Regions from separate parts of the Brevibacterium pigmentatum genome, predicted to be linked through region 2. Evidence: riboswitches for the same ligand, from Rfam matches in the RefSeq annotation. Region 2 holds a riboswitch; each other region holds the start of a gene.
What was found. Region 2 has a riboswitch for thiamine pyrophosphate ahead of GUY30_RS13115 (hydroxyethylthiazole kinase). Riboswitches for the same ligand answer to the same signal wherever they lie in the genome.

Region 1: another riboswitch for thiamine pyrophosphate. It lies ahead of GUY30_RS03085 (TenA family protein); the one in region 2 lies ahead of GUY30_RS13115 (hydroxyethylthiazole kinase).
Region 3: another riboswitch for thiamine pyrophosphate. It lies ahead of GUY30_RS04605 (ECF transporter S component); the one in region 2 lies ahead of GUY30_RS13115 (hydroxyethylthiazole kinase).
Region 4: another riboswitch for thiamine pyrophosphate. It lies ahead of thiO (glycine oxidase ThiO); the one in region 2 lies ahead of GUY30_RS13115 (hydroxyethylthiazole kinase).

Annotation. Positions count from the first base shown of each region.
Region 1 covers NZ_CP050153.1:714,665-717,763, reverse strand. Annotated here, with positions in the region: gene GUY30_RS03095 (VOC family protein) at 1-68, opposite strand, end outside; gene GUY30_RS03090 (ATP-grasp domain-containing protein) at 190-1,215, shown strand; TPP riboswitch at 1,223-1,328, shown strand; gene GUY30_RS03085 (TenA family protein) at 1,323-2,015, shown strand; gene GUY30_RS03080 (phytoene desaturase family protein) at 2,071-3,099, shown strand, end outside.
Region 2 covers NZ_CP050153.1:2,882,588-2,885,686, reverse strand. Annotated here, with positions in the region: gene GUY30_RS13125 (ATP-binding cassette domain-containing protein) at 1-165, shown strand, start outside; gene GUY30_RS13120 (sugar ABC transporter permease) at 162-1,373, shown strand; TPP riboswitch at 1,526-1,659, shown strand; gene GUY30_RS13115 (hydroxyethylthiazole kinase) at 1,647-2,561, shown strand; gene thiE (thiamine phosphate synthase) at 2,558-3,099, shown strand, end outside.
Region 3 covers NZ_CP050153.1:1,048,639-1,051,737, forward strand. Annotated here, with positions in the region: gene GUY30_RS04600 (ABC transporter ATP-binding protein) at 1-805, opposite strand, end outside; gene GUY30_RS04605 (ECF transporter S component) at 805-1,431, opposite strand; TPP riboswitch at 1,454-1,562, opposite strand; gene GUY30_RS04610 (purple acid phosphatase family protein) at 1,709-3,099, shown strand, end outside.
Region 4 covers NZ_CP050153.1:1,518,825-1,521,923, forward strand. Annotated here, with positions in the region: gene thiS (sulfur carrier protein ThiS) at 1-91, opposite strand, end outside; gene thiO (glycine oxidase ThiO) at 88-1,290, opposite strand; TPP riboswitch at 1,280-1,383, opposite strand; gene thiE (thiamine phosphate synthase) at 1,395-2,078, shown strand; gene GUY30_RS06855 (ketopantoate reductase family protein) at 2,075-3,040, shown strand; gene GUY30_RS06860 (DedA family protein) at 2,994-3,099, opposite strand, start outside.

The sequences.
Region 1 (3,099 bases), 1.7 Mb from region 2:
TAGAACTCCGCGAGTTCACGGGCGTCAGGGGCATCGATTACGACAACGGGCTGCTTTGCGATAGCCATGTCCCGAGTCTACGCCGCCGCACTGACACGGCGAAGGGCTGGACGCCGGGGAGTAGGATTGTTGAGCAGATCCGCCGATGCGTCCGCAGTCCGCATCGGCTCCCCATAGTGAAGGTTCGCGATGAGTTCTCATGCCCTGCCCGTCACCGGTGATCCGGCGGTCTACATCATCCACGACAATCCGGAATGGATCGCCCCGTTCACCGAGGCGCTCGACCGCCTCGGTGTCGCACATGTCGAATGGCTTCTGCCCGAGACCACGATCGACCTCGCAGCCGAACCACCAGAAGGTCTGTTCTGGTCGCGGCTGTCAGCGTCGGCGCACACCCGAACCGATCCGCACGTCAAGGAGTACGGACGCGCGGTCCTCGACTGGCTCGCCGCCGCCGGCCGCCGCGTCATCAACGGTCGCGGGGTCTATGAGCTCGAAGTGAGCAAGATCCGTCAGCATCGCGAGCTGGTCGGCCGAGGCTTCGACGTGCCGCGCACCGCAGCCGCATTCGGACCACAGGCGCTCGTCGAGGCCGCTGGCGGCTTCACTCCCCCGTTCATCACGAAACACAACCAGGGCGGAAAGGGACTCGGCGTGCGTCGCTTCGACTCCCACGCCGAGCTCTCAGCCGCCGCCGATGAGTTCGCACCCGGCGGGGCGAATGCACCGATCGACGGCATCACCCTCGTCCAGGAGTATGTGCAGCCGAAGCGGCCGTTCATCACCCGCGCGGAGTTCATCGGCGGACGTTTCCACTATGCGGTGCGCGTCGACGTCTCCGGCGGATCGTTCGAGCTCTGCCCGGCCGATGCGTGCGCTGTTCCCGGTGCAGGGACTGACACCGACGTCGAGGCGGCTCCCCCGTTCGCTCGCCGTGAGGAGATCACGGCCGCAACGCCGCTGATCAGCCCTCTTGAAACGCTGCTGGCCGACCTGAACATCGAGATCGCCGGCATCGAGTTCATCGAAACCGCTGACGGCCGGCAGGTCGTCTATGATATCAACACGAACACGAATTACAACCCGTCCGTTGAGTCCGCTGAACAGTCGGCGGGTCGCCAGTCCGCCGCCGACCGCATCGCGGAGTTCGTATCCGACACCCTCGCCGAGGCGGCCCCACCGTCCGTGTCCCCCGTCGGATCCGCAGCCCGGTGATAGTATCGAAGAACTACAGGGGAGCGCCGATCGACGGGTGCTGAGAGTGCGTACGCAGACCCTTTGAACCTGATCCGGTGAGCACCGGCGGAGGGAGTGGAAGAGCGATGACCACCACAGATGTCGGCGGCTCGATAGAGGTCGCCGCCGACGGATCCGTGTCGACACTGATGAAGTCGACGAGCCGACAATGGGCACAAGCCGTCGACCACCGATTCGTCCGAGAGCTCTTCGCCGGCACCATCGATGACGCAGTCATGCGTGACTATCTGGTGCAGGACTATCAGTTCTTCGAGTCGTTTCTGTCGATGCTCGGCGCGTGCGTGGCCCACGCCGATGAACTCGAGGCGAAGCTGCGGTTCGCCCGACAGCTGGGAACGCTCGTCGCCGATGAGGACACCTATTTCGTCGACTCCTTCGCCGAATTGGGAGTCGATACAGCCGATTATCTCCACCCGGAACTGACCGCCCCGACGGTTGGGTTCCGCGATCTCATGGACTCGTCAGTCGCTTCGGCGTCGTATCCGCAGCTGCTCGTCGTCCTTGTCGTCGCAGAATGGCTCTACCTCGACTGGGCCGAATCCCGCGAGGAAATGCCGCACCGACAGATTCACCGAGGATGGATCGACCTCCACCGAGGCGAGGCCTTCCGCGGATGGGTGCAGTTCCTCGTCGACGAGCTCGAACGCGTGTTCCCGACAGACGACAGCCAGGGTTCAGAGGCCGAGACCCTGGCCCGCACCTGGCAGCAGGCCGTCGACCTCGAATGTGCCTTCTTCGACAACGTCTATGAAAACTGATCCGCCCGGAACCGCACACGGCAGCCGCGTCACCCCACTCCCCTAGACTGGCCTCATGAGCACTGAGGTTGATGCAGTCGTCGTCGGTTCCGGACCGAATGGCATGGCCGCCGCGGTCACCCTGGCCCGCGCGGGCCTCTCCGTCGAAGTGTTCGAAGCTCAGCCGACGATCGGCGGCGGTGCCCGCACCCTCGACCTCGGGCTGGCTCCCGGCGTCACCCATGACATCTGCTCGGCCGTCCACCCGCTGGCCATCGCCAGCCCCTTCTTCGTCGACTTCGACCTGCGCGCCCGCGGCATGGAGCTGACCACCCCCGACATCTCCTACGCCCAGCCCCTCGACGGGAAACCGGCCGCGCTGGCCTTCCACGATCTCGACGAAACGGTCGACCGCCTCGGCGAGGCCGGACCCGAATGGCGGCGATTCTTCGCCCCGCTGCTCGACCGTGTCGATGACGCGATCTGGCTTTCCCTCGGTGACAAGCGTTCGGTGCCGGAGACCCTGCGCGACCTCCCGGGTATCGCCAACGTCGTGAAATTCGGACTGCGCCTGCTCAGCCAGGCCAGTCCCGCGTGGAACATACCGCTCTCCCACGAATCGACGCAGTCCCTGTTCACCGGGGTCGCCGCGCACGCCATCGGCGGGTTGCCGGCGATGGGCACAGCAGCCACGGCGACGATGCTCTCCACGATCGCGCATGCCGGCGGCTGGCCCTCCCCTATCGGGGGCTCTCAGGCGATCATCGACTACCTCGTCGCCGATCTCGAAGCCCACGGCGGAACCGTACACGCGAACGCCCGGATCGACCACGTCTCGGATATACCCGCGGCCCGCGCCTACCTGCTCGACACCTCGGCGCTCAATGCCGCGCAGATCTTCTCCGGCCTGCTGCCTGCCCAGGTCGACAAGAGCCTGCGCGGCTTCAATCACGGCAACGCCGCGGCCAAGGTCGACTTCGTCCTCAACGGACCGGTCCCCTGGTCCGACCCCGAGGTGGGCCGTGCCGGGACCATCCACGTCGGCGGATCGCGGGCACAGATGGCCGCCGCCGAGGCGCAGGTGATGAACGGGCGCATGCCGGCC
Region 2 (3,099 bases):
GCCGATGTGCAGGCCGTGTGCGACCGGGTGCACGTGTTGCGCCTGGGCAAGGACGCCGGTGACTTCCCCGGAGACGAACGCACGGACGTGCTGGTCGCCGCGATCACCGGAGCCAGCGACAATGTCGTGACCAAACGCGCCGCACGGAGGGGTGAGCGCCGATGACCCGCAACTCCTTCATCACCGATGAGCGGATCTCGTCCGAAGGTATCGTCGGAACATTCATTCGACGGGTCAAAGAGGGGCAGCTGGGTTCGTTCCCCGTCATCTTCGCCCTCATCGTCATCGTCATCGTCTTCCAGTCGGCCGATTCCAACTTCATCTCGCCGGCCAACCTCGTCAATCTCTCCACCCAGGTGGCGTTCCTCGCGATCCTTGCTCTGGGCATCAACCTCATCCTGCTCCTCGGCGAGATCGACCTGTCTCTGGCGCAGTTGGGCGGTCTGGCAGCCTCCCTGCTCGGTGTCCTCGTCGTCAGGCAGGGTGTGCCCCCGGCAATGGCGCTGATCATCATGCTGCTGCTCGGTCTGGTCGTCGGCGCGATCCAAGGCTGGTTCTTCGCCGTCGTCGGCATCCCGGCGTTCGTCGTCACCTTGGCTGGTCTGCTCGCATTCACCGGTCTGACGCTGACGACCCTGGGCACACAGAAGAACCTGTCGATGTCGGACACCTTCGCCTTCGACTTCGCGAGCTTCTACTTCCCGGCGATCTGGGCCTATATCTTCGGAGCGATTGCGATCATCGGCTTCGGCGGCGGCATCATCTATTCGAAGATGCGTCGCCACCGCGAAGGCCTCAGCGCCCCGAGCTGGACGTCGGTGATCGTGCGCATCGTGCTGCTGGCCGCGATCGTGTTCGGCTTCCTCATCCTCGTCAACCAGGACTTCGGTCTGGCGATGCCGTTCTTCCTGATGATCGTCATCGCGATCGTCATCGACCTCGTGCTGCGCAAGACCCGCTACGGTCGTTCGATCTACGCCGTCGGCGGCAAGGTCGAGGCCGCCCGGCGAGCCGGTATCCGCGTGACCTGGGTGCGCATCAGCGTGTTCATGGCCGCAGGTGTGTTGGCCGCGCTGTTCGGGTTCATCAAGACCGGTGTGACGACGAACGCGGGATCGACGCTGGTGAGCACGCAGGATCTGCTCAATGCGATCGCCGCGGCGGTCATCGGCGGCACCTCGTTGTTCGGCGGTCGCGGTACTGCTTGGGCCGCTGTGCTCGGTGCCCTGGTCGTCGGTGCGATCAACAACGGTCTCTATCTCATCGGCTTCAACTCCGATGCGCAGCAGATCATCACCGCACTCGTCCTGCTCACCGCCGTCGTCATCGATGCGCTGAGCCGCCGCGGACAGAGGTACGTCGGGCGGGGGTAGTGGGGCGTGAAGCTTCCTCTGCCGACCGCTCGCCTTAGCATCGAGCGCGCAATGCATAGCTTGATACAGCGACGTTAAGTCGAGCGGTCGGTGCTGAGCATCCAAGCAGAGTATGGAGTCGCCCCGTGTCCGACCGGGCTGATACAGTCGGAGCCAATGACATGGGGTGCCTCATGAGGATCCGTTCGCACCAAGACGCTGCGCACGGAGGACACCGAGGCTGAGAGAACACCCATCGAACCTGATCTGGGCCATACTAGCGAAGGGATCGTCATGGTTGACTTCGACCTGCGTTCTGCCAATGCGCAACTGCGCGCAAGCAATCCACTCATCCAGTGCATCACGAACACCGTGGTGCAGCAGTTCAGCGCGAACGTGCTCCTGGCCATCGGCGCCTCCCCGGCGATGCTCGACCACGAAGCCGACGCCGGACAGTTCGCCGGAATCGCCAGCGGAATCCTCGTCAACTTCGGAACCGCCTCGAACCATCAGCTGCTCGCCGCCGACGCAGCCATCGACGTCGCGAACGCCGCCAGCAAGCCCTGGGTCCTCGACCCCGTGAGCGTCGGCGCCGTCGACTTCCGCACCTCCCGCATCCGCCGGGCCGCCGCCGATCACCCGACTGCCATCCGCGGCAACGCCTCCGAGATCGCAGCACTCGCCGGAGTCGGACTCGGTGGTCGTGGAGTCGAATCCACCGATGAAGTCGATGCCGTCCTTCCCGCCGCGGCTCAACTGTCGCGAAAGACCGGCGCGATCGTCGCGGTCTCCGGACCCACCGACGCCGTCGTCGCCCACATCGACGGCACCGATCACGTCGCCCGGATCTCCGGCGGACACGAATTCATGCCGCTGGTCATCGGCACCGGCTGCTCACTCGGCGCCGTCACCGTCGCATACCTGGCCGCCGCCCGTGCCGGACTGGCCGACCCCGACGCCGACGTCTCAGCAATCAGCGCCCCCGAGCAGTCCGCGAACGGTGGGGCCGCCTCGGCGAAGTTCGAAGCCGTCGTCGCCGCCCACGCCCACTTCGCGGTCGCCGGGGAACTCGCCGCCGATGGTGCGAAGGGTCCGGGCAGCTACTCGGCGAACTTCCTCGACGCGCTCCACACCGTCGACGGTGACCGACTCGCGCAGGCGAGAATCGGCCTCGACACGCTTACCGTCGGCGAAGGCGTCCAGGCATGACCGCCGGATCCGCCCACATCACCGACGATCCGCACGGCGCAACCGTGAACGATGCCGCCGCGACCGACCGCTTCGCCGGAATCGACACGCGCCTCTACCTCGTCACCGACTCGGCGCAATGCGAGGCCGCCGGTCGCAGCGTCGCCGAGACCGTGCAGGCCGCCGTCGCCGGGGGAGTGGGCATCGTCCAGGTCCGCGACAAAGACATCGACGACGGTGACTTCTACTCGCTCACCCGCCAAGTCATCGCCGCCGTCGAAGCCGCCACCCGCGACACCGACCGCACGGTCCCCGTCGTCCTCAACGACCGCGTCGAGGTGGCCCGCCGCCTCAACGACGAAGGCGAGAACGTGCACATCCACGTCGGCCAAACTGACACCACCGTCGCCGAGGTGCGCGCCGCCCTGGGTGCGGAACCGCTCATCGGTCTCTCGGCCGCGAACAGCGACGAATTCGCCGCCGCCCGCGACTCCGGAGTCGTCGACCTCGTCGGCATCGGGCCGGTCTTTGACACTTCCACGAAAGCAGACGCCCCCGA
Region 3 (3,099 bases), 1.8 Mb from region 2:
GAACCTCGCCGAGGCGGCCGGACGTCCTGCCGGTTCCGTCGTTTCCGCCTCGGCGCGGGGTGGGGGAGTCCTGCGGCATCCAGATTCCGCAGTCGATGAGCACGTCGGTCAGCTCCGGATCGGTGAAGAGCTGATCGGGCGGACCTTGGACGACGATGCCCTCACGGCCGAGGACGATGACGCGGTCGACGTGATCGATCCACAGCTCCACCCGGTGTTCGACGACGAGCATGGTCGCCGCGGTCTCGGCCTGCACGGTGAGCACGGCGTCGCGGACCTCGGTCGCCGAGGCGGGATCGATATTGGCCGTCGGTTCGTCGAGGACGATGACCTCGGGAGCCATCGCATGGATCCCGGCCAGAGCCAGCCGCTGCTTCTGCCCGCCGGACAGAGCGGCACTCGGATGTTCCGGAGGCAGATCGAGTCCCAAGGCCTGCAGAGATCTGGGGACCTGAGCCTCGATGACCGCGGCCGGGAGTCCGAGGTTCTCCATCCCGAACGCCACATCATCACCGATGCGGGAGAAGATCACCTGCGAATCGGGATCTTGGAGGACCAGCCCGGTGCAGCCTCGGCGAGGATCCGGTTGCTCACCGCCGACGAGGAGTTCACCGGTGGCCTCACCCGATTCCTCGGGCAGGACACCGGAGACGGCGTGGAGGAACGTCGATTTCCCGGCTCCGGAGGCGCCGAGCAGCAGCACCTTCTCTCCGGCCGCGATCTCCAGGTCGAGCGGACCGACTGCCGGCGCCTCACGGTCGGTGTGCGTCCATGAGAAGCCGGCGGCCGTGATCGGCAGCGCCATCAGCGACGGCCGGAGGCGAAGGAGCTCAGAGCCCCGGTGGCCGCAATCGCCCGGTAGGCGTACCACGCGCCGATGCCGGAGATGACGAGGCCGGAGATCATCGCGCAGACCGCATAGATCGCCTGGAAGCCGAACTGCCATTCGGCGTTGTACATGATGTTCTCGCTCACGGCCATGAACGCCGCGGCCAGCACACCCGAAGCGGCGGTGACCCACAGGGTGAAGCGTTTGTAGCCGAAGGCGGCGAAGACGAGTTCGGCACCGAGGCCCTGCAGCAGTCCCGAGAGCAGAACGGTCGCCCCGAAGTGGGAGCCGAGCACGGCTTCGACGATCGCGGCGATGAGTTCGCACAGGAGTGCGGCACCGGGTTTGCGGATGATGGCACCGGCCAGCGGACCGGCCAGCACCCAGAGTCCGGCGATGAGGCCGATCGACGGCGGGAATGCCTGGAAGGCGAGTTCGAGAACCTTCCAGCTCAGCGCGAGCACCCAGAAGACGAGTCCCACGGCGATGCCGAGCACGGCGGTGGTGACGTAGTCGACGACCCGCCACTGCTTGGATTTCGGCGCCGCGGTGAAGGCGTGTGAAGGGGCGGGGGTGGTGGTCGGCGCGGTGGTTTCCGGCATTGTGCCTCCTCATTTCAAGGAGGGGTGAAGAGTCTCGACTTCCTTCGGCGGTACTGACCGCATCAGGTTCGAGGGTCTGCAGCTTCTTCTGCACTCTCAGCGCCCCTGACGGCGCTCCCCTGTCGTAGCCACCACTGTACAACAGGTGAGCGAAGCAGCGACCGAGACTGGAAGCGAAGCAGTGGCCGAGAACGGTCATCGAGGATTCACTTCGCGTTCCCTCGTTCGTCGACCAGCTTCGAACGGCTAGACACTACTGATCAGTAGGAATAGGCGGGTGAACACTCATCGACTCAAGCGACCGCTCAGTGCCCTGTCCGCCGCCACGCTTCTCGCCGCACTGGCAGCGGCACCGGTGCCCGTTCGGGCCGAACCATCGCTCGGCTCAGGCGGACCCGGCTCGACCGCGAGCCAGAGCCCCAGTCAGGATCCGAGCCAAAGCCCAAGCCAGGACCCGGGGCAGAACCGCGCGGAATCGCCCGCCGAGGCGGATGCGGGAAGCGAAGCGATCACCGATGCGGTGCTGCAGGTCGGCGCCGACCCCACTGCGCGCAACCTCTCGTGGATGAGTGAGAGCTCCGGTGGGGGAGAAGTTCGATGGGCGCCGGTGAGCGAGCTCGAGGACGGCAAACTCCCCGCCGACGCAACAACGGCTGAGACCACGGACTCCGGACTCGCCACCGACCTCAAGCGTCACTTCAACGATGCGAACATGACCGACCTCGAGCCCGACACCGAATACGCCTACCAGGTCGGCAACGAAGAGGACGGATTCACCGAGGTGCAGCGGTTCACCACGGGAGACGCCGGAGGTGACGACGAATTCCTCGTCTTCGGCGACCCGCAGGTCGGCGCCGGTGGCGGAGACCGCGACGACGCCGCCGGTTGGGACCGGACACTGAGCTCGGCAGCAGCCACCGCCGAGGACCCGAGCTTCTTCTACTCGCTGGGCGACCAGGTCAACTCCGCGGGCAACCAGCACCAGTACGCCCAGTATCTGGCACCGGAAGCGACCCGGACGATCCCGCAGGCGACGACGATCGGCAACCACGATGTGTCATCGAAGGCCTACGAACAGCACTTCAACCGGCCCAATGTCAGCCAGGACCACGGCGGCGGTGGCGTCATCACCTCCGGAGGCGACTACTGGTTCATCGAGGACGGCGTCCTGTTCCTCAACATCAACTCCAACAGCTCGGATATGGATTCCCACGCCGAGTTCATCGACGAGGTCGTCGCCGAGCACGGAGACCAAGCACGTTGGACGGTGCTCGGATTTCACCACTCGATCTATTCGACCGCGACTCATTGGAACGACCTCGACGTGAAGCGGCTGCGGAAGGCGATCCCGCCGGTCGCCGCTCGCAATGACATCGACCTCGTCGTCTCCGGCCACGACCACATCTATAACCGCACCTTCCTCATGGACGGTGAAGGTAAGCCCGTCGAGGGCTCCGAAGCGGGAGCCGAGGAGGAAAAGGAAGACGGGCAGACGCTCTACCTCACGCTGACCTCGTCGTCGGGGTCGAAGTTCTATGACTACGTTCCCGGCCTCGATTGGGAAGGCAAGAGCGTCCACAACGACGTTCCTGCGTTCACCCGGGTCCAGGTCAGCGACGAGGCTCTGCGGGCGACGACCTATGAGGTGCCGGTAGGCAGTGCACCGGC
Region 4 (3,099 bases), 1.4 Mb from region 2:
CGGCGATGAGGTCGAGCGCCGAGGTGGCACCGGAGAGCTCATGATGTTCGCCGTTGAGGACGATGGTCGGTGGGTGTTCGCGGTCGGTCATGACATGCTCCTCGTTGAGTGGGCAGGGTTGTAGTTCGAATAGGCAGGGCTGTGGTTCGGGTAGGCAGAGGTGGTTTCGGTGGTGAAGCGGTGTGGGGACACGGACTCGGCCGCTCCCTCAGGAATCCAGTCGGAGACGGCACCCAGAGCGAGTTCGGCCCCGAGCCTGCCGCCGAATGGGGCCAAGAGGACGCCGTGCCGGAAGTACCCGGTGCTCACGACGCAGCCGGAATCGATGCGTCCGATGAACGGCAGGTCGTCGGGAGAGCCGGGCCGGGCTCGGGTGGTGATGTCGGCGATCTCCGCATCGAGGATGCCCGGGACCAATCGCTGTCCGTCGGCGAGCAGTCGGTGGACCGCTCCGGCTGGGGTGCCGGAGAGTCCGTCCTCGCGAGAACTGGCGCCGAGGACGATCTCTCCGTCGGGGCGAGGAACCAGGTAGACGGAGCGGCCGCTGACCAGCCCGCGGATGGTGCGAGTCAGCAGGGGAGTCGCCTCGGCGGGGGCACGCAGTCGCAGCACATCACCCCAGACTTCCCGGAGAGGCAGCTGCGGTGCACCGGCGATCGCATTGCTGGTGCTGCCGGCACAGAGGATCACCTGATCGGCTTCCACCCGACGACCGTCGCTCAGCGCGACGCCCACTGTCACATCACCGTCCTTCAGCAGCTCGACTGCCCGCTGCCGAATGAGGAGGAACCCTGATTCACTCGTCACGGCAGACAGCAGAGCGGCGGAGACCCGACGCGGATCGATCGACCGATCGCCAGGAATGTGCACGGCACCGGCCACAGCAGGTGAGAGCGACGGTTCGACCCGGCGGGCAGCGCTGCCGGTGATGATTTCGGTGGCGAAACCGGACCGCGACTGAGCTTCGCGCAGCTCTCGCAGTGCCTGCAGATCGGCACTGTCTCCGGCGCACACGAGAGTTCCGGCATCCGTGAAGCCGAGGTCGACCGCGGCAGCGCTCGCCACCTCGGCAGCGAACTCCGGGTACATCTGCGCCGAGGCCTGCATCAACGGGTACAGGGGAGTCTGCCCCCACACCACCTCGGCGGCGGGAGCGATCATCCCCGCGGCGGCATGGCTCGCCCCCAACGCGGGGACAGGATCGATGATGGTGACTTCGGCACCGAGGCGGCGCAGGTACCAGGCCGTGGACAGGCCGATGATTCCGGCGCCGACGACAATGACTCTCACAGCTTCTCCCTCCGGCGGCATGATCCGCATCAGGTCTGACGGTCGGCTCTTAAGCCCTCTCAGCCTCGTTGGGAGGCTCCCGCGAACTCCTCTACTCTATGACCATGACCACACAGATGCCACCGCGCACCGCAGCGCGGCAGACGAAGAGAGCCTGGAGGCAGGCCCGTTTGGCCGAAGCGTCGCTCTACCTGTGCACCGATGCCCGGGCCGCTCAAGGCGACCTCGCCGAGTTCCTCGACGCCGCCTACCGTGGGGGAGTCGACATCATCCAGCTGAGGGACAAGAGCCTCGAGGCCCGCGCCGAGATCGCAGCATTGGAAGTCCTCAGGGATGTCGCCGCACGCCACGGCAAACTCTTCTCCGTCAACGACCGCGCCGATGTCGCACTGCTCACCGACGCCGATGTCTTCCACGTCGGTCAGGGAGATCTCACCAGCAGTCAGGCCCGGGCCGTGCTCGGCCCCGACGTCATCCTCGGACGCTCCACTCATTCCCTCGAGCAGGCGCTCGCCGCCGAGGCGGACACGGAGACCGACTACTTCTGCGTCGGGCCGGTCTGGGAGACCCCGACGAAACCCGGCCGTGCCGCAGTGGGGACGGCACTGCTGACCGCTGCCGCCGCCGAGGCGAGCAAACCGTGGTTCGCGATCGGCGGCATCGCGGCAGGGGAGAGACTGGACGCGATCCGGCAGGCGGGCGCGAACCGTGCCGTCGTCGTCCGTGCGATAACCTCGGCAGACGACCCCGCTGCGGCCGCACGGGTGCTCACGGAGGAGTTGGAATGACCCCAGCAGCTGACAGCACATCCACCGGAAGCGGTGCAGGTGCCGACCTGTCGATTCTCATCGCCGGGGCAGGCGCCACCGGCGGAGCATTCGGCACCTATCTGCAGGAAGCCGGGCGCGATGTCACGTTCCTGCTCCGGCAGGCTCGGGCGGCGACGGTCCGCGCGGACGGACTGCGCTTCACCGCTCCCGGTGCCGATCGGACGAACCAGGTCGATGTCATCACCGCCGAGGAGCTCAGTGCCTCAACGCGGACCTTCGACCTCGTCCTCGTCGCGGTCAAAGCGGGTGGACTCGACTCGGTCATCGACGATATCGGACCGGCTGTGGGAGAGCAGACGACCATCATCCCGTTCCTCAACGGCATGGCCCAGATCGAGAAGCTTCAGAACAGGTACCCCGGGCAGGTGCTCGGCGGGTTCGTCAAGATCGTTGGCACGATCAGAGACGGAGCCGTCGTCCAGCTCACCGACCTTGCGGTGATGACCATCGGCGAACTTCACGGCGCGGCCGTACCCACGCGAATCTCCGAGGCCCTCGACGTCCGCGGATTCAAACTCCAGATCGTCGATGGAGTCATCGACGGGCTGTGGGAGAAGTGGACCTTCATCGCCGCCGCGGGAGTCGTCACCTGTCTGTTCCGCGCCCCGGTCGGGGCGATCATGGCAGCAGGCGGCAGATCGCACGTGCACGCCATCATCGACGAACTCGAAGCCGTGGCGGCCGCGGCCGGACACCCGGTGTCGGAGGCCTCTCACGACATGACGCTGCAGATGCTCACCGAGGACGGTTCGGCCTTCACCTCATCCCTCTACCGGGATGTGACGGCTGGGCTGCCGAGCGAAACGGAGCACATCCTCGGCGACATGGCGCTCAAGGCTGCTGAGCTGGGAGTGCCGACTCCTCTGCTCGACCTCACACTTGTGCAGCTGCGGGCAGGGGAAGCCCAGAAGCGGTCCTGACTTCAGCCGTGCCCGTGCGCAGCATCGCCAGATATGGCTCCTGCGGCTGAGTGTGTTCG